Regions from separate parts of the Priestia sp. FSL W8-0524 genome, predicted to be linked through region 1. Evidence: riboswitches for the same ligand, from Rfam matches in the RefSeq annotation. Region 1 holds a riboswitch; each other region holds the start of a gene.
What was found. Region 1 has a riboswitch for thiamine pyrophosphate ahead of tenA (thiaminase II). Riboswitches for the same ligand answer to the same signal wherever they lie in the genome.

Region 1 (4,944 bases):
TCGCCACCTTCATCCCGCGCTTTGTACCAAGAAAGTGGCTTTCATCCGTTGTCCGCAGAACACAAGAAATTAAATAAAGGAGAATATTTATGAGTGAAAAAGCAGTGGAGTTATTTCGTGCCAGCATTCCTATTTTTCAGGCTCTAAGTGATTCAGCAAGACAAGATATTATTTTGCTGCTCGCGGAAAAAGAGCCTTTAACCGTTAATGAAATTGCAAACGAGTCTACTTTATCACGACCGGCAATTTCTCATCATTTAAAAATTTTACGTGATCAAAAGCTTGTGCAAATTGAGCAAAAAGGAACGCAGAGATATTATTCATTGGCTTTAAACGAGGCAGTTGAGCTATTAAAAAGCTTGCTTGCTACAGTTGAAGCTGAATGTTTATAGGGAGATGAAAGAGATGAACCACGAGCAATTCTATATCACAGATGAAACGGTCATTGAACATATTGTCTCTACACAAAAGCAGTATTTCTATGCACAAAAGACAAAGAGCATCAGCAGCCGCATTCAAGCGCTGAATAAGCTCAGAGACGCAGTCAAACAAAACGAGCAGAGAATTATGAATGCTTTAAAACAAGACTTGAATAAATCTGAAGTAGAGGCGTACACGTCGGAAATTGGGATTTTACTAGAGGAAATTCGGTTTACGCTTAAGCATTTAGCAAAATGGATGAAGCCTAAAAAAGTAAAAACCGCTTTAACACACGTGGGCTCTAAAGGGAAAATTGTGCCTGAACCGTATGGAGTCGCGTTAATTATTGCTCCGTGGAACTATCCGTTTCAATTAGCGCTGTCTCCTTTAGTAGGAGCGATTGCTGCTGGAAACACGGCGATTATAAAGCCTTCTGAATTAACGCCTAGCGTATCTCGGGTTATACAAGAATTACTAGCTGAGGCTTTTGATCCCGCATTTGTGACGGTGATTGAAGGCGCTGTAGACACGACGAGCCTGCTTTTAAAACAGCCCCTCGATTATATTTTCTTTACGGGAAGTGTAAATGTAGGGAAAATTATTATGCAAGAAGCAGGGAAGCAGCTTATTCCCGTCACGCTGGAGCTAGGAGGAAAAAGTCCTTGCATTGTACATGAAGATGCAAACCTAGATCTTGCAGCGAAGCGAATTATGTTTGGCAAAGGAATGAATGCAGGCCAAACGTGCGTTGCTCCTGATTATTTGCTCGTGCATAAAAAGGTAAAAGCGCAGCTAGTGGAGAAACTTCGCGAAGCGATTTATCAATTTTACGGTAGTAATCCGCTTGAAAGTGAGCGCTACGGCCGTATTGTCAGTGAGCGCCATTTTATTCGGCTAGTTGAGTTTTTAAAAGACGGAAACGCTATAGTTGGAGGCGGGTATAATAAAAGTACGCTCACAATAGAACCTACGGTGTTAAGTGAAGTAAGCTGGACATCAGACGTTATGCAAGAAGAAATTTTTGGGCCTATTCTTCCTATGATTGAATACGAAACGCTAGACGAAGTTATTCATAAAGTTCAAGAAAAAGCTAAGCCGTTAGCTCTTTACTTGTTTACGGAAAGTGCAAATGTACAAAATGTCATAACGGAGCGTCTTTCATTTGGAGGAGGCTGTATAAATGATACGCTTATGCATATCGCTACGCCATATTTACCCTTTGGCGGAGTTGGAGAAAGCGGTACGGGCCAATATCATGGAAAAGACAGCTTTCAGACATTTTCTCATTTTAAAAGCATGCTGTCTCAAACAACCAAGTTTGATTTGTCATTCCGCTATCCTTCAGAGAAACAAAACTTGAAAATGATTAAAAAATTATTGAAATAAAAAGCCTCCTGATAGGAGGCTTTTTCGTTATTTTGAAAGTGAAAGCTGAGAAAGCGGCCATTTTTCTTGTGTATACGCCATTTCCCAAAATAAATACTCCAGCTCACAGCTTTTGATAAAGTGATCTTTCATACGATTACGTTCTTCTTCAGTCGCTTGCTCGGCGAGTTCATCAAGCTTGTTACAAAACCATTGTGTTGTGCCATTCATTTCTTCATTATTATAAAACTGAATCCATTCATAAAAAGGATGAGAAGGAGATGGATTTACTTGTTCTGTAATGCGCTGGCCAATTTCAACGTACGTCCACGGACATGGAAGAAGCACGGCAATGATTTCCGCTAAGCTGCCTGTATGCGCAACGCTTGTCATATGGTTAATGTAGTGGCTGGCCGTTGGTGAAAGAGCCTCAGTGTGGAGGTCTTCATAGCGTACGCCTGCTACTTCACAAAAATTATTATGAGGGTGTACTTCACTATGTAATACCGTAGAAATGCCGGCATTAAAGGCTTCCATTTCGGTACGCGTGCGGCATTTTGTTAAAGCAGCGCCGTAAATGCGGACAAATGCTGTTAAGTATTCGTAGTCTTGAGAAACGTAGTGAATAAGCGCCTCTTTTGGCACGTCTCCTTCAGCAATTCCTTTAATAAAAGGGTGGTTAAAAATGGCTTCGTAAATATAGTTTGCTTCTTGTCTTAATTGAGATGAAAATGACATCAAAATCCTCCTTTAATATGAGGAAGTCACAAACAAGCACATAAAGGAAATAAAAAACACTCCGTTTATAAACGGAGTGGCAAAGGACAGTACAAAACTGAACATTGCCACTTTCCTACGCTGGTATGAGCCAGATCAGGTTCAAAGGGATCAAGAAAACTTGTCTCAGCCGGTCGGCACCCCTAGTGGACTTCCTATTAGTCTATGTTTAACTTACCATATATTCTGAAAAATAGAAAGCGTTATGGAAAATTGTTCCCTAACGGTTTTTATCTCTTAAAGAGGTAGCTTCTTGAAGCTATTTTTAATCATTTTTGTTTAAAAATGCATATTTTTAGGGAAGAAGAGGTATTAATGAAGGGAAGAGCCGTTTTCGTCTCCGAAACATTCCCATATAAATAGAAGAAAGGAGAGAACAAAATGGCAAAATTTCGTTTGTATGCTGTATTAAATGCAGTAGGCTTGGCTATTACACTTCTTGTGAATTATTTAGCAAATGCGATTCCAATAGGAGGCAAAACAACGGCAGAGGCTTCTGCGCAAGTTCCTACGTTGTTTACACCAGCCGGTTATGCCTTTGCTATCTGGGGCGTTATTTATTTGTTATTAACCATTTGGGTTATACGCCAATTTTTTGCAAGAGAAGATCAAAAAGAAATATATGCACGTATAGGCATTTGGTTTTTTCTAAACTGTTTGTTAAATAGTGCGTGGATCTTTATTTTCCAAAACGATTACTATAAGTTATCCCTTTTAGTTATGCTCTTTATTTTAGGCACATTAATGATTGTATATTCCATTATTCAGCATTCTCGGATGACGACATGGTTTATGCGTCTGCCGATTTCGCTTTATCTTGGATGGATTTCTGTTGCGACTATTGTTAATGTATTTGTCGTATTTCAAGCAAATGGAATACAGCACTTGCTTGGCCTAAATGAATTAGCATGGACGATTATTATGCTGCTGGTAGGGGCTGCGCTGGGCATTATGTTTACATTAAAAAACCGAGACGCTGTTTATCCGCTTGTTTTTATTTGGGCTTATATTGCCATTGCGGTGAAACAAAGTGGAAATCAGCCAATTGTCATTACTGTTATCATCTCGATTGTTTTATTAGCAATTGCTATTATTGTGGGACTGATTAAACGCTATAGACGTTTTTAAAAAGAAGCTCTAGCTTTTGTAAGCTAGAGCTTTTTATGATGCTCTTTTGATTGTAAAAAAGCAGCTGTAAAAGCAATTAAGCTAATTAAAATACCAAAAGGAACAACAATTGGTACGAATGATAAAATAAATGTCATAAGCGTAACCTCCATGTTGCATCGGTGCATAATGAAAAATTCAACTTTTTAAATTGAAGTTCCGCTATTATAGTATGCTAGGCTTTATGTTTGGAGCCTATATGTTTAGAAATAAACGAAAAAGGCAACATACGTTACATATAGTTTATATAGGAGGAGTTAAAATGGAAACATATTTAGTGGCTTACACAGATAAAGACGATATGGAATATAAACAAGTGACGTGCGAGAGTTATGAAGATGCAGAGCGTACGGTTCTTCGTTTAGAGAGAGAAGGGCATATGCATATTGAAGAAATATCAAATCAAGAAGCCTACCGTGGAGACGAATCATCGTACAGAGAATAATTTTTGAATAGAAACATCAAACTCAAAATGAAGAGGCAGCTGCTTCTTCATTTTTTCTATTCTATATAGATATCGTTTTATAGAAAAAAGTAAAACGGGAATGATTTTCTTCTGCATTTATGGTACAGTACTAATCAGGTGAGTTTTGAGTTTAGAAGAGGAGAGAGTAACATTATATGAGTAAAGGAAATCAGTGGTCTTCACGCCTCGGTTTTATTTTAGCATCTGCTGGGGCAGCAATTGGTCTAGGAGCGATATGGAAATTTCCATACGTAACCGGAACCAGTGGCGGTGGAGCATTTTTTGCGTTGTTTATTTTATTTACAATTTTTATTGGATTGCCGCTTCTGTTGGCAGAATTTATCATTGGAAGACATACGGGAAAAGAAGCGATTAGTGCTTATAAGGCAATTGCTCCAAAGTCCGCTTGGGTATGGATTGGCAGGCTGGGAGTACTCAGCTGTGTCGTTTTGCTTTCCTTTTACAGCGTCGTTGGCGGCTGGGTGATTTTATATACGATTATGAGCGTAACCGGTATGCTAAGCGGAAAAGAGTACGGCCCGTTGTTCAATGCCGTCATTAGCCAACCTTATGTGGTATTAGGTGCACAAGCGCTGTTTTTATTAATTACAGTGTTTGTTATTTCAAAAGGCGTACAAAAAGGCATAGAGCGTGCTAATAAATACATGATGCCACTGTTATTTATCTGTTTTATTATCATTGTGGTTCGCTCTTTAACATTAGACGGAGCTATGGACGGAGTAAAGTTC
Region 2 (4,944 bases), 1.6 Mb from region 1:
CTCCTAAACCAACTCGTGTTAATAATTCTTTCCCTCTTTTTTCTGCTTCTTGAGTAGAAATGCCTTTTACAATTACAGGACCTTCCATAACATTTTCAAGCGCAGTTTTATGAGGAAACAAGTTATAGTTTTGAAAGACCATACCTGTTAGGCTTCGAAATGAAGTAATGTCTTTTTTACGAACAGGTTTGGTAAAATTCATGCTTTTTTTATCAAGTTCAATTGTACCGTCTGTTGGGATTTCTAACAGATTTAAGCAACGTAAAAAAGTAGTTTTACCCGATCCAGAAGGGCCGATTAATACAATTACTTTGCCCTGTTCAACTTCCAAATCAATCCCTTTTAATACTTGCAAATCACCGAATGATTTATGCAAATTTTTGATATTAATCATATAAAAAACTCCTTTAGCTACTTGAAACGGTTATTTAGACACGTAACGATCTAGTCTTATTTCAATACGTCCTTGGATAATGGATAAGATTGTACACATAACCCAGTACAAGAGCGCTGCTTCACTATAAAGAAGTAAAAACTCATAGTTAGTTGAAGCGATTTCTTGAGCTTGACGGAACATTTCAGAAACAAGAATAAGCGATGCAAGTGACGTGTCTTTAATAAGACTAATAAAAGAGTTAGATAATGGCGGAATCGATACACGTGCTGCTTGCGGTAAGATAATCCGTCTTAACGCTTGGGAATAGGTCATACCGAGTGAGTAGCCAGCTTCCCACTGTCCTTTAGGAATAGATTGAATCGCTGCTCGGATAATTTCAGATGCATACGCACCTACACTTAATGAAAATCCAATAACAGCAGAGATGAATGGATCAATTGTTATATCTAAGTTAGGTAATCCGTAGAAAATGATAAATAATTGCACAAGCAAAGGCGTTCCACGAATAATTGACACATATACACGTGCAATTATGTTTAATATCTTACTTGAAGACAAGCGAGCAAGTGCTGTTAAAACAGCTAACACAATGCCTATGGCAAAGCTTATTAATGTTAGTGGAATAGAATATTGAATAGCTCCCTTTAGCATTGGTAAGAGAGATGATTGAGCGATTGAAATCAATTGATTCAATCGCTCTCCATCAGGAAAAATATTATTTAGGAGAAACATCTTCGCCAAACCATTTCTTAGAAATTTTTGCGTATGTTCCGTCTTTTTTCATATCTTTCAATGCTTTGTTTACTTTATCCACTAACTTACCGCTGTCTTTTCTAAACATAAAGCCGCTTGCAGCACCATCGGATTTTTCATCCGCGATTTTGATAGGTGCGTTAGGGTGCTTTTTCTTATAGTCAAGGAACGATAATTTATCGTTGATTGTAGCATCAACACGGTTTGCGCTCATTAGTTCTACTGCTTGAGCAAAACCTTCAGCACTCGTAATGTTTGCACCATAAGATTGAGCCATGTCTTTGTAGTTACTTGTTAATGACTGTGCTGATTTTTTTCCTTTTAAATCTTTAAATGATTTGATATCTTTTTCGTCTTTACGAACAATTAATACGGCGCCTGACTGGATGTATGGGTCAGAGAAATCGTATTTCTTTTGACGATCTTCACGAATACCCACTTCATTAGCAATCATGTCAAAGCGTTTAGCATCTAATCCGGCAAACATGCCATCCCACTGTGTTTCTTTGAACTCAGCTTTTACGCCAAGACGTTTAGCTACTTCTTGAGCCAATTCTACATCAAACCCAGTTAGCTTTTGTTTGTCATCATGAAAAGTGAACGGAGGGTATGTACCTTCAGTTCCAATTGTTAATACGCCATCTTTTTTCACTTTATTATATAAATCCTCTTGTGAAGATTTATTGTCTCCATTGTTTGCTTCATTTTTTGAGCTAGAACCGCATGCGGCAAGCACAACTGTGAAAGCTAATAGTAGCGACAAAAGTGCAGCAAATTTCTTCATTTTCTAAACCCCCTAGTATTCTGATAGGAAATGATACTCTGTGATACTAAACAAGAACACAGCAAAAGTCAACAAAAAAAACTTATACGATTAATGTGACTTAAAATAAGGGAAATATACCTTCTATACACGGTTTGTCATAAGGATACAGAAAGATTTTAAAATTTGGATTAAGTGGATTTTTAAGGGATATTTGAGGAGTAAAAAGGAAGTTTCATGCGACGATTTTCTCTTTCATTTTTTCATGACTTTTGGTGCAATAAACATATAGTTAAATGTTAAGGTAGAAATAAATTCCTTATGGTACACTTAAAGAAGAATTTATGAAACGGAGCGATATGATGAAAGCCATAAACTTAATCTCAATTGCCTTTGGTGCTATCGCTGGTACATATGCGCGTTATTTGCTAAATCTTTCCTTATTATATACGGGCTATCCAATAGGAACGGTAATTGAAAACCTATTAGGAAGCTTCATACTAGGCCTATTAACAGGATTTTTTGCGTGGAAAAAGCCAAAAGAATGGATAAAGCTTGGACTAGGAGTTGGCGTGTGCGGCGGTTTTACAACGTATTCAACCTTTGCAGGAGACGTCATTTCTCTCACTCAGCACCATTTATTTTGGGGAGCCATTTATGTCATTGTCTCTTTAGTAGGTGGAATCCTTCTTGCTTTAGCAGGCTATCTATGCGGTGAAGCGGCAGGGAAAAATTTAGTGAAAGTACATGAGGTGAAGTAAATGAGCATAGTGAGCTTGGCACTTGGCGGGGCAGCTGGAGGAATATGCCGTTATCTTTTGGGTTTAAAAGTTACAAAAACAGTTTCAAACCCTCCTTTTCCAGTCTCAATGCTGTTTGTAAACTTGCTCGGTGCGTTTGGGCTTGGTCTTTTTTACGGTAGTTATTATGGAAAGGTTCCGAGTCATGCTTATGATGATTCAATATTTTTAATGATTGGCATTGGGTTTTTTGGTGCCTTTACCACTTTTTCAACGTTTAGTGTGGAAACCGTACAGTTAATTCGGGAAAAATCTTATCGGAAAATGTTGGCGTACGTGGGGATTTCAGCATTTGGAACAGTTGGTTTATTTACAGTCGGTTTACTGGCAGGAACGTTTTTATTATAAGTAAAGAGAACGTTTCTAGTAGGGAAAAACAAAAAGACGGAGAAGTAGAGAATGGATAGAAAAGCAGAAGTTTGGAAATACATTTTGTTGATTGTAGCTGTTGCAGGTCAGATCATTGGTTTTTTATTTTTATTTATAAATGTTGTGGCGGCATTTATTTTTTACGGTTTTTATATTCTAACTTTTATTATGTTACTCCTGCTGTTTATATGGGATCGGAAAAAGGAAAAAGACAAAGAAGAATTTGACGACTATACCGATTACTAACTATATAAAAAGCAGAATGATTCGGTGCGCCGGGCCTCTTAGTAAAGAAGCTTAAAAGATACATCTATAAAAGGAAGAGAGCCGTAAGAGCATAAAGAGATATTGTATTTACATTTAGTTGTGTTATAATTTTAAGTGCAAAAACAAAATCAATAAATAGCAATCACTAGGGGAGCTTTTTGAAGCTGAGACGGATGTATTTCGGACCCTTTGAACCTGATCTGGTTTGGACCAGCGTAGGGAAGTGGCGATCATGTTTACATAACGATGCATGCTAACCACTCTACGTTGTAGAGTGGTTTTTTGTATGTAATAAAGCCCTCTGCACAAGATGAAGTGATTGAAATTTCTCTTTATTCTGAATGGAAAGGTTTCGATCATGTGGATATTCCTAAATTTCATGTCATTACAACAGATAAGCAGCCAATCGAAGAGCTTCAAAAAATTTTAACGGCTATCGCGCCTTTTGCGGGCGCCATTCATATTAGAGAAAAAAAGAAAACGGCAAAGCAGATTCAATGTTTACTAGAAAGCCTACCATTTTGTCGCTCTAAAATTATTGTGAATGACCGAGTTGATGTAGCGCATGCTTTAAAAGCAAAAGGTGTACAGCTTGCCTATCATAGTTTAGACGTTTCGTTTGTTATAGACGCATTTCCTTCTCTTATTGTTGGAAAGTCAGTTCACTCTGTGGAAGAGGCTTTAGAAGCTGAAAAAGATGGTGCTCACTACATTTTATACGGACATATTTATTCAACACATTCAAAAAAAGAATTAAAAAGTCGAGGGATAGCGGCACTAAAAGAAGTAGTAGACGCTGTGCAGATACCGGTTATTGCCATTGGAGGAATTACACCTGTAAATGCCAAAGAGGTACTTCAAACAGGAGCACACGGTATAGCCGTGATGTCTGGTGTCATGCTTGCGCAAGATCCCCTGAAAGCGATTAAACAATATTCTCATATATGGACATCTGGAGGTGGAGAAAATGAAGCAGCATTATGATGTACTGTTAATCGGAGGAGGTATAATCAGCTCTTCTATCGCTTATCATTTGTCAAAACAAGGAGCGTCAGTAGCTATTCTTGAACGCAATCAAGTTGGTTGTGAAGCTTCAAGTGCAGCCGCTGGTATTTTAGGTGCTCAAGCTGAAATTGATGAAGAAGGTCCTCTTTTAGACCTTGCTATTAAGAGCAGAAGCATGTTTCCTGAACTGGTGAAGGAACTAAAAGAAAAAACGGCTATCGACGTAGAGCTCATTCAAAAAGGCTTATTAAAAGTCGCTGGAACAGAAGAAGATGCACACGTATTAAAGAAAAAAGCCGCTCAGCACCACCGGTGGGACAAAGATGTAAGATGGATCGATGTAAAAGAAGCGCGTTTGTTAGAACCCGGGCTCTCTCCAGACATATACGGAGCCATTACAATACCGGGAGACGGCCAGCTAGCTCCGGATAAGTTAACACAAGCTCTTGCTCATGGAGCCTTGTATCACGGAGCAGATGTATTCGAATACTGTGACGTTCACTCTCTTATTATGGAAAATGAAACAGTAAAAGGGGTACAGACGTCCAAAGGCTCTTTTTATGGAGAAAAAGTAGTGATTGCAGCAGGCT
Region 3 (4,944 bases), 1.7 Mb from region 1:
TTAATGAATTTACTAAAAATGAAATGTCATCTCCTGCATTAACAAAAAACGTACAGAAAGAAATTGAAAAGATTCTACAAAAGAAAGCTGAAAAAGTAGTTGAAAAGCTGCAAAAAGCTAACTGTGATTTTCTTGAAATAGGAAGAGAAGTAGCTGCTTATCATCCGAGTATATGGAAAAGGCTTAAATGGAGACAGGACTATAAAAACATCTCGATTAATCCGAAAGTACAAGTGGAAATTATCCATCGTGGAGTTATTAATTAACAAAAGTCATGCGAAAAGCGTGGCTTTTTTAATTGAAAAAATTTTAGTTTACAAAATAACAAAAAGGGAATTGTATTTATTTATTGATGTGATAGGATAAAAAAGCATATAAATGCATTCACTACGAATGAAAGCAGTGGACGGGTACATATAGATAATAATAAATGGTTTTGGGAGTCAAAGAAGGTGATGTTGAAGTGAATGTAAGCATCAGGTCAATTGTTAAAAAAGTCATGTTCACTCTATTTATTGCGTATACGGCAGTGGTCATTTATGCTACTCTCATACGGGAAAACGAACATGTTTACGGAAAAGCAATGAACTTGGATTTATTTAGTACAATCCGTCTGATGTGGGACAGCGGTAATATAATGCTCACTCTGACAAATATACTGGGAAATATCGTGATGTTTGCGCCGCTTGGAATGTTTATTCCGTTGTTTATGAAGTGGTTTGACGGTTTTATTCAAGTCTTTACGACGGGTTTCTTAATCAGTTTTCTGATTGAAATTTTACAGTACAAGCTAACGGAACGAGTATTTGATATTGATGATATCTTTTTGAACACGCTAGGTACATTTATAGGCTGGGTTATTATTAAAATACTATATTGGATTAAGAACATGCTGAAAGCACGTTTCAAAAAAAGATGAAAGGACTTCTTTACGAAGTCCTTTTTGCATCTTGTTGATAGAAACACTTAATGCAGCGTCTTACGGAAGAATGTGAGGATTCAACGATAATGTGCTGACAATTTTGCTGAACAAATAATAACTTTCCTTCAAGCTGCTTAATTTGTTTTTTAAGCTGTTCTACTTCATTATTGATAGATATTTGAACCACTGTTAACAAACTCTTTAGCTTTTTCTTTCATTCCTTCTTTTCTTACTTCGTTTACATCTTTTTCATTTTCTTGAGCCATGTTACGAATATCTTGAGAAATACGCATCGAACAGAATTTAGGTCCACACATTGAACAGAAATGGGCTGTTTTAGCACCTTCAGCGGGAAGTGTTTCATCGTGATATTCTTTTGCGCGCTCTGGATCTAGTGACAGGTTAAATTGATCATTCCATCTAAATTCAAATCTTGCTTTAGACAGAGCATTATCGCGTTTTTGTGCTCCTGGATGGCCTTTTGCTAGGTCAGCAGCATGCGCAGCAATTTTATAGGTGATAACGCCTTCGCGAACGTCTTCTTTATTCGGGAGTCCTAAATGTTCTTTTGGCGTTACGTAGCAAAGCATAGCTGTCCCAAACCAGCCAATCATTGCAGCACCAATACCTGATGTAATATGGTCATAGCCTGGAGCGATGTCGGTTGTAAGCGGTCCAAGAGTATAGAAGGGGGCTTCCTGGCATATTTCCATTTGTTTATCTACGTTTTCTTTGATGAGATGCATTGGAACATGTCCAGGACCTTCAATCATAACTTGAACATCGTGTTTCCAAGCAATTTTAGTTAATTCACCAAGCGTTTCTAATTCACCGAACTGTGCCTCATCATTAGCATCTGCAATGGAACCAGGACGTAGCCCATCGCCAAGCGAAATAGCAATATCGTATGCTTTACAGATTTCACAGATTTCTTCAAAGCGAGTATATAAAAAGTTCTCTTCATGATGAGCTAAACACCACTGCGCCAAGATGGATCCTCCGCGTGAAACAATACCTGTCGTACGTTTCGCTGTCAGAGGAATATAACGTAAAAGAACACCTGCGTGAATAGTAAAGTAATCAACACCTTGTTCTGCTTGTTCAATTAATGTATCGCGGTATGCTTCCCACGTTAGATCTTCTGCTACGCCTTTTACTTTTTCAAGCGCTTGGTAAATAGGAACGGTCCCTACAGGAACAGGCGAGTTGCGGATAATCCATTCGCGTGTTGTGTGGATATCCTTTCCTGTTGATAGATCCATAATTGTATCGGCTCCCCAACGCGTTGCCCATGTCATTTTTTCTACTTCATCTTCAATAGCTGAACGAATAGCTGAATTTCCGATATTAGCATTAATTTTCACATGGAATTTGCGGCCGATAATCATCGGTTCGCTCTCAGGGTGATTGATATTATTAGGGATAATCGCACGTCCTCTTGCTACTTCTTCACGCACAATTTCAGGATTCATCTGTTCACGAATAGCGATAAATTCCATTTCGGGCGTGATGACTCCTTTTTTCGCATAGTGCATTTGCGTTACATTTTGATTTTTTTTCGCGCGCAAAGGTAAACGTTTAGTGATAAAGCGCTCGTACTGATCTCTTGGATCACCGTCATAATAACCGTTATCCTGTGGCTGAACCGTACGGCCTTGATATGTTTCTACATCGTTTCGTTCTGCAATCCACTTTTCGCGCAGAGCTGGTAATCCTTTTTGTAAATTAATTTCATAAGAGGGATCTGTATAAACACCGCTCGTGTCGTATACACGTACGGGACTATTTTCTTCTTCACCAAAAGACCCTGTAGTAGGAGACTGATGAATTTCACGCATAGGTACTTTAAGGTCTTGTCTGGATCCTTGGACATATACTTTGTGACTGTTTGGAAAAGGCTTTTTCATAGAAACTGATACATTTTGTTTTGACATTACATATTCCTCCGGTTTCGCATAAAGTGTAGCTATACCGAACCATAAAAAAATCGGGTTCTGTGATAGACAGAACCCGATGGAATAGGCAAAAAAAGAATAAACATATACTATTCTTTTCAAGACTACTTCCCTCCGCTGGTATAACCCAAATCAGGTTCAAAGGGTTAAAGAGTTTTATTGCACTCTTCTCTCAGTCTGAGCTATCAGACACCCCTAGTAGAAATAACATTCAAATTATTCAATTTACGGCTTAAGTTTACCATCATTCGGTAAAAAATCAACCCTTAAATAAAAAAAGCTAGACAATTAGCGTTGTCTAGCAGCATCGATTGCAATCACAATAGCTGTAATAATATGCATGATAAATCCCAAAAATGGAATCCAAGCAACCAGTGAGGTAACAAGCCCTAGTATGTTTCCATAAGCAGATAACCCTCGTCTATTAGCTAAAATGAGTGTGATAGCATGAAGAATAAATCCAATAAAAAGAGGAGTATAGCTAAAGCCCATAACAATCCCCGCGCCAATTAAAGGAATTCCCAGCAAGGCTTCATACCCAGCAGTGACCCATTTCATTGTACGTACATTTCCATTCATAGTAAAAAGCCTCCTAAAAAAGATACTACTATATACGAGAAAAGAGAGAAAAAAGTTTCAAATTACTTAGGGGATATGTCGTATAAGTCAGCCCTATTGGATTAAAATGATAGATGACAGTAAAGGGGGATGGAAAAAACATAATGATTTAGTCATTTTTTCACACTAAAGAAAAATAGTCTAGATGATTCATTTTTAGCTAAGGGACCAGAATTTATACTGAACATGGTGACTGCTTTTTAAAATAAATAAAAGCTGATATCGTGTTTTTTGGTTGTAGCATGTAAGCTTTTTATTACAAATTATTAAAGATTCTTATCTTTTTGCAAATACACATTGTATTTCATAGTTTTAACAATTATGATAAAAAAGCAAGTGTCAAAATAGGAAAATAGTTGAGCATGTAAAACGAAGCGATAAGCTTATTAATTTGAAAGAAAGGCAAGGTACATAGCTTTATGTGGGAAATTATTGTAGCAATCATTTTAGGGATTGTAGAAGGTTTAACAGAGTTTGCTCCCGTTTCGTCAACTGGGCATATGATTATTGTGGATGACCTGTGGTTAAATTCAAAAGAATTATTTTCATCTCCAGTAGCTAATACATTTAAGATTGTTATTCAGCTAGGGTCGATCTTAGCAGTAGTTGTTATTTTTAAAGATCGTTTTATTAATTTATTAGGATTGGGAAAAAAACCAGCTGCTGCAATTGGACCGACAAATCGCTTAAATTTAATGCAGGTAATTGTTGGTTTGTTACCCGCAGGAGTGTTAGGACTTTTGTTTGATGATTACATTGATGAACATTTGTTTTCTTTAAATACGGTGCTAATTGGCTTAGTGGTCGGAGCTGTATTAATGATTCTAGCAGATTTGTTTGGACCTAAACGTCCGCGTGTAGAGACGGTGGACCAAATGTCTTATGGACAAGCACTAGGTATAGGACTGTTTCAATGTATTGCTCTTTGGCCAGGTTTTTCTCGTTCAGGCTCAACGATTTCAGGAGGGGTTCTTCTTGGAATGAGCCATAAGGCAGCCGCAGATTTTACATTTATTATGGCAGTGCCAATTATGGCAGGAGCAAGTGGACTTTCATTGGTTAAAAACTGGCAGTATTTCACATCAGATGCACTACCGTTTTTTATTGCTGGTTTTATCAGCGCCTTTATTTTTGCGCTTATATCGATTCGCTTTTTCTTAAAATTAATCAACCGCATTAAATTAGTTCCGTTTGCCATTTATCGAATTGTCTTAGCGGCTATTCTATATTTTGTATTTTTATAAAATAAATAAGCGTATTTTATAGCCATTTAAACTTCTAATAAAGACTTAAAAAGCAAGAAAAAGCTATTGCAACATTGCAATAGCTTTTTTGCATAAATATATATTATTGTCTTTTGAAAGCGTTTTATAAACATGGGTATTGACAAAACGTGTCGAAAAATAGTAAATTAATATTTGTGCAGTATAAAGTTAAGTAAAAGTAAGA
Region 4 (4,944 bases), 470 kb from region 1:
CGAAAAGATAAAACGTCTTTTGTTAGCGGCCTTGTTCCCGTACGACCAACACCTATGCGGGCAGGGGTAAATTGTTTCAGTGTTTCAAGCGGATCGCGATTTGACTTTGGTATCATAGTAAGCACCTTCCTTAAATCAAATTCATAAAAATAGTTGGGTCTCCAGCTCTTGATGTGAAGCGTCCGTTTTCCATAATACGCTGATCTTCAAGCCATTTTTGAAATAACGGAGTTGGGGTACGGCCGAGTACATTGCGCACGGTTGCGATATCATGATAACTAAGAGACTGATAGTTTAGCATGCAGTCATCAGCCATGGGCACTCCTATTACAAAGTTCACCCCAGCTGTTCCTAGAAGCATACTTAAATTATCCATATCGTTTTGATCAGCATCCATGTGATTGGTGTAACATACGTCTACTCCCATAGGCAAGCCGTGCATTTTGCCCATAAAGTGATCTTCTAGCCCAGCTCGCAGGACTTGTTTGCTGTTATATAAATATTCAGGTCCAATAAATCCAACAACCGTGTTAACTAAGAAAGGCTTGTAGTGGCGAGCTAAGCCGTAGCATCTAGCTTCGAGCGTTACTTGATCAATATTATAGTGGGCTTCTGCTGACAGTTCAGAACCTTGTCCTGTTTCAAAATACCAGCGGTTCGGACCTTTTGCTGTCCCTTTTTCATGAATTAACGCTGTCGCTTCATCGAGCATAGACAGTGAAATCCCAAATGAATCATTACCGGCTTCTGTGCCTGCTAAACTTTGGAAAATCAAGTCAGCAGCTGCTCCTTTTTCGATTGCTCTCATTTGACTCGTCACATGTGATAATACACAGTTTTGAGTAGGAATTGACCATTGGTTGATTATATTTTTTGTTTCATTTAAAAGCGCGTAGATATTATCCGTTGTATCAATAACAGGGTTAATTCCGATAACCGCATCTCCAATTCCATAGCTTAACGCTTCGTAGAGAGATGCTCTCATTCCTTTTAAGTTATCTGAAGGATGATTAGGCTGGGCTCTTGAAGCCAATACGCCTTTTTGACCGATAGTCGTTTGACAAGTAGTTTGCACTTCTATCTTGGCAGCTCCTTGAATTAAATCTAAATTGGACATAATTTTAGTAGCTGCCGCAATCATTTCGCTGTTTAATCCCTTGCTAAGCGCAAGAAGGTCTTCTCCGGTATGCTCATCAGATAAGATGTATTCTCTTAACTCCCCTACTGTCCAATTTTTAATAATGTCGTAAACCGATGAATCAATCTGACTTTCGATTAATGCCGAGACGTTGTCTTCATCTGCGCTTAGCAGCGGGTAATTTCGAATATCAGCAAGTGTGATATCAGCTAGCACTTGTTTGGCTGCCATTCGTTCTTTCATTGACTCAGCGCTAACTCCTGCGAGCTGATCTCCAGAACGTTCTTCGTTTGCTTTGGCCATAATTTCTTTCAAGCTATAAAATGAAAATGTTTCTCCTAACAACCGGGTAGTTTTAAACATCGTTTCCTCCTTGTATGTTCAGTTGATTATGATGAAAAAGCGAGTGTTTTAATCGAAACAGAGATTGCCTCTCCAGCTACGCGTAACCCTAGATCGATATAATCTCCGTGGGTAAAGTCAATTTGATCTAAACAAATAATTTCTAATTCGTTCTCCTGTTTGGCTAGTGCTTGTCCTAAAGCTTTAGCAATATCCTGCTCGCATAAAACAACGAGGCACTTAGCTCCTTTAAAACAAGCACCAAATTCAGCGCTTATTACTTTTGCTAATTCTTGCAGCATTATATAGCTGCAGTAAGGGAAATGAGATAAAGCAATAGCAACGGGAGGATCTTCTGCGCTGAAAACAGTTGAAGCCTGCATACATGCCGTTCGAGCTCTTTCTTGAAACAGCTGCGGATTCCACTCCTCCTCTTGCTGTACGGGTATCTCTATAATCGGAATATTTTTTAGCGGCAGCCGCTTTGATTTAATGTATACGGTTGATCCGCTAACTTCTGTATTTTGCATACCAGCTCCAATGACAGTGGCTCGCGTTGTTTCAGCGGCTTGAGATACCTGTATGGCTTGAAACTGATAAGCTAGCAGCGGACCAATGTCTCCGTGTATGGCCACTTCCTTCACTGTTTTTGGTTTCTCCTTCTCTATCATGGCTCCTACTCCTCCCGAGACCATGATTGTCTCTGGCCGAGTAGAAGATCTTGTATGAGGGGAAACGAGCAGCAAAGAGGTTTGCTTCAGTGCGCTCACATAATCCACGGTTTCTTTAGCTAGCAATTTGCAAATAGACGAGAGTTTTTCAAATGTTGCTTTTTCGCCTTCTTGAAGCATCAGAGAATTATTTTTTAAAAATTCAGTTAAATAAGACGAAACGTAGGTAACAATACCATCTTCGTTTAGTCGAATTAATCTTCCGCCTACATGCAGGGTAAACGTTTCAATCACTTTTCCATTTTGACATAAGGCGATGTTAGCAGTGCCTCCACCTACATCAATATTGGCAATCACTTTATTGGTTTCAGCAGAATGTTCGATTGCTCCCGATCCTTTTGCCGCTAACATTCCTTCTAAGTCAGCACCAGCTGTTGCAACAACAAAATTCCCAGCGTGTTCAGCTAGATAGTGAACGATACTCTCTGCATTTTGCTTCCGAGCCGTTTCTCCTGTGATGATCACAGCACCCGCCTCCACTTGATCTAAGGAGATCCCTGCTTTTTTGTACTCTTTTTCTAGTAATAGCGTTAACCTTCGAACATCGATTTCAACCTCGTTTACCATAGGTGTTGTATAGATGGAACTTGCATACGTTACGCGACGATCAATAATTTGACAGCCTGGCAGCGTAAACTGATTTTGTTGATTTGCTATTAACAGTTTGCTTACAATCAGTTTTGTTGTGCTTGTTCCAATATCTAAACCTATGCTCGTGATCCATTTCTGTAGCATACGATCAATCCTTTATCTCGTTTGAATATGTTGACTATCATAAAACAGTTTTTTGAATATTTCACTAACTATGTTATCAAACCTGACACACTTTTGTGTAAACAAAGGTGACAAATAAGAAAAAAGACTAAATCTTGGCAGATTTAGTCTTTTTTCTTATGATGAGTGTGATTTAGTTACAATCATTCTTGATGCCGATGGAATTAACAATGAAAGGATAATTAGACATGATAGCAACGACCCAATCATCGAAATCCCATTCATCGAGAAAGAATACCATAGAACAGGCATTCCTTTTGGTGCAGCAAATCCCCAAAATATTAAACCGGCAATAAAATGGCAAAAATAACGAGCAAAACTTCCTATAATTAAAGATAAGATAATAAAAAAGAAAGCTTTTGATCTTTGATTATTAGCTAAATATCCTTTAATAGAACTAGAGAAAATCCCGCCAAATCCAATAAAGGTAACAGCGATAATATACTCTATAAAAGCTTGCAACGGGGTTAAAATATACGCATTTCCTAAAGCTAGTTGCAATATTCCCCATAGAAATCCAGATAAAGCTCCTCCTTTAACTCCCCATCGAAAACACATAATAAAGATAGGAACCATAGAGAACGAAATGCTTACACCTATTGCAATTTTTATAGAAGGTAAAAGATCAATCAAAAAAGCCAATGCTGCAAAAATAGCTATTTCAATTTTAGCCTGTAAAGGTAATGCTTTATTCACGTTTCTCACTCCTGTTTTTGAATCATTCATATCAAACGGTTTACACAGGAGTAAGCAAATATATGCTACTATTCCCACATTCCTACGCTAGCGTTAACTAACAGGTTCGAAGGGTCTGAACATTTCGTTCACTCTCAGCACGGCGGCTCCCCCTGTGGTACGTTTGGATATTTATGTAGTATAAAGACAATGTTTATTATACCATACGTAACAAAATAGATTCGAGAGATTTCAAAGATGTTTCTATTTTCTGAATCTATTTTTTATAATGACAATCGTTTTAGTATTTGTTATACTTCTTTTATGTCAATTGAATATAAAAAACCCTCATCCTAATCGATGAGGTAGAGGTCGCAGTTTTTAATAGTAAAGTAACGGAAATGCAGAGAACATTGAGGATGTTGCTTGAAAGGAAAAATTGCCGAAGTTTAAATCACTTCTCGGTTGATTTAAGCTGGGGCTGTCTCCGAACAGGAACAGAACTGTCACATCATGCGAGTGATGTGAAGAGCTATCTTCACGGAAGGTTGACGCGGTTTTCAGATTTAAAAGCGCGCACATATACTGCGGGCTTTTTTTATGTTATCCCGTCTCTTTCCGTACATTCGAAAGGAGTATTTATCTATGCAAGAGCAGCAAGAATTAAAACGTGGGTTGAAATCTCGCCACTTAACGATGATTTCATTAGGAGGAGCCATCGGAACCGGCTTATTCCTAGCAAGTGGTGGAGCAATTCACACAGCAGGACCTGGGGGAGCGCTTTTAGCTTACGCTATTATTGGCGTAATGGTTTACTTTTTGATGACCAGTCTAGCAGAGCTCGCAGCTTATATGCCTGAAGCTGGTTCATTTAGTACGTATGCGTCTCGTTTTGTAGATCCATCCTTTGGTTTCGCTCTCGGCTGGAACTACTGGTATAACTGGGCTATTACGATTGCAGCTGAATTATCCGCTGGAGCCCTTATTATGAAATTTTGGTTCCCGAACTCTTCTTCTATTTTATGGAGTGCCCTGTTTTTATTAATTATGTTTGGGCTTAACTACCTTTCTGTAAAAGGATTTGGTGAATCTGAATTTTGGTTTTCGTTAATTAAAGTAGTAACGGTTATTATCTTTTTAGTTATTGGTATTATGATGATTTTTGGTATCTTTAACAATGAAGCACCAGGTTTTAAAAACTTCACGCTTGGTGATGGACCGATTCACGGTGGATTCTTCACTGTACTAGGTATCTTTATGGCAGCTGGTTTTTCATTCCAAGGA

Region 2: it holds a riboswitch for thiamine pyrophosphate, as region 1 does, so the genes downstream of both, NST66_RS01295 (thiamine phosphate synthase) here and tenA (thiaminase II) in region 1, are expected to answer to the same signal.
Region 3: it holds a riboswitch for thiamine pyrophosphate, as region 1 does, so the genes downstream of both, thiC (phosphomethylpyrimidine synthase ThiC) here and tenA (thiaminase II) in region 1, are expected to answer to the same signal.
Region 4: it holds a riboswitch for thiamine pyrophosphate, as region 1 does, so the genes downstream of both, thiT (energy-coupled thiamine transporter ThiT) here and tenA (thiaminase II) in region 1, are expected to answer to the same signal.

The regions. Positions count from the first base shown of each region.
Region 1 is NZ_JBBOUG010000001.1:1,841,819-1,846,762, forward strand. It holds gene NST66_RS09210 (SDR family NAD(P)-dependent oxidoreductase) at 1-77, shown strand, start outside; gene NST66_RS09215 (ArsR/SmtB family transcription factor) at 90-392, shown strand; gene NST66_RS09220 (aldehyde dehydrogenase) at 406-1,806, shown strand; gene tenA (thiaminase II) at 1,834-2,523, opposite strand; TPP riboswitch at 2,619-2,717, opposite strand; gene NST66_RS09230 (TspO/MBR family protein) at 2,944-3,690, shown strand; gene NST66_RS09235 (hypothetical protein) at 3,992-4,174, shown strand; gene NST66_RS09240 (sodium-dependent transporter) at 4,351-4,944, shown strand, end outside.
Region 2 is NZ_JBBOUG010000001.1:250,286-255,229, forward strand. It holds gene NST66_RS01265 (amino acid ABC transporter ATP-binding protein) at 1-394, opposite strand, end outside; gene NST66_RS01270 (amino acid ABC transporter permease) at 425-1,129, opposite strand; gene NST66_RS01275 (amino acid ABC transporter substrate-binding protein) at 1,113-1,934, opposite strand; gene NST66_RS01280 (fluoride efflux transporter FluC) at 2,276-2,674, shown strand; gene crcB (fluoride efflux transporter CrcB) at 2,675-3,061, shown strand; gene NST66_RS01290 (hypothetical protein) at 3,113-3,328, shown strand; TPP riboswitch at 3,487-3,588, shown strand; gene NST66_RS01295 (thiamine phosphate synthase) at 3,710-4,333, shown strand; gene thiO (glycine oxidase ThiO) at 4,317-4,944, shown strand, end outside.
Region 3 is NZ_JBBOUG010000001.1:148,273-153,216, forward strand. It holds gene NST66_RS00780 (Ger(x)C family spore germination protein) at 1-266, shown strand, start outside; gene NST66_RS00785 (VanZ family protein) at 464-919, shown strand; gene thiC (phosphomethylpyrimidine synthase ThiC) at 1,087-2,856, opposite strand; TPP riboswitch at 2,970-3,084, opposite strand; gene NST66_RS00795 (hypothetical protein) at 3,166-3,456, opposite strand; gene NST66_RS00800 (undecaprenyl-diphosphate phosphatase) at 3,915-4,739, shown strand.
Region 4 is NZ_JBBOUG010000001.1:2,311,472-2,316,415, forward strand. It holds gene eutC (ethanolamine ammonia-lyase subunit EutC) at 1-116, opposite strand, end outside; gene NST66_RS11705 (ethanolamine ammonia-lyase subunit EutB) at 131-1,501, opposite strand; gene NST66_RS11710 (ethanolamine ammonia-lyase reactivating factor EutA) at 1,528-2,946, opposite strand; gene thiT (energy-coupled thiamine transporter ThiT) at 3,103-3,711, opposite strand; TPP riboswitch at 3,744-3,844, opposite strand; lysine riboswitch at 4,019-4,203, shown strand; gene NST66_RS11720 (amino acid permease) at 4,306-4,944, shown strand, end outside.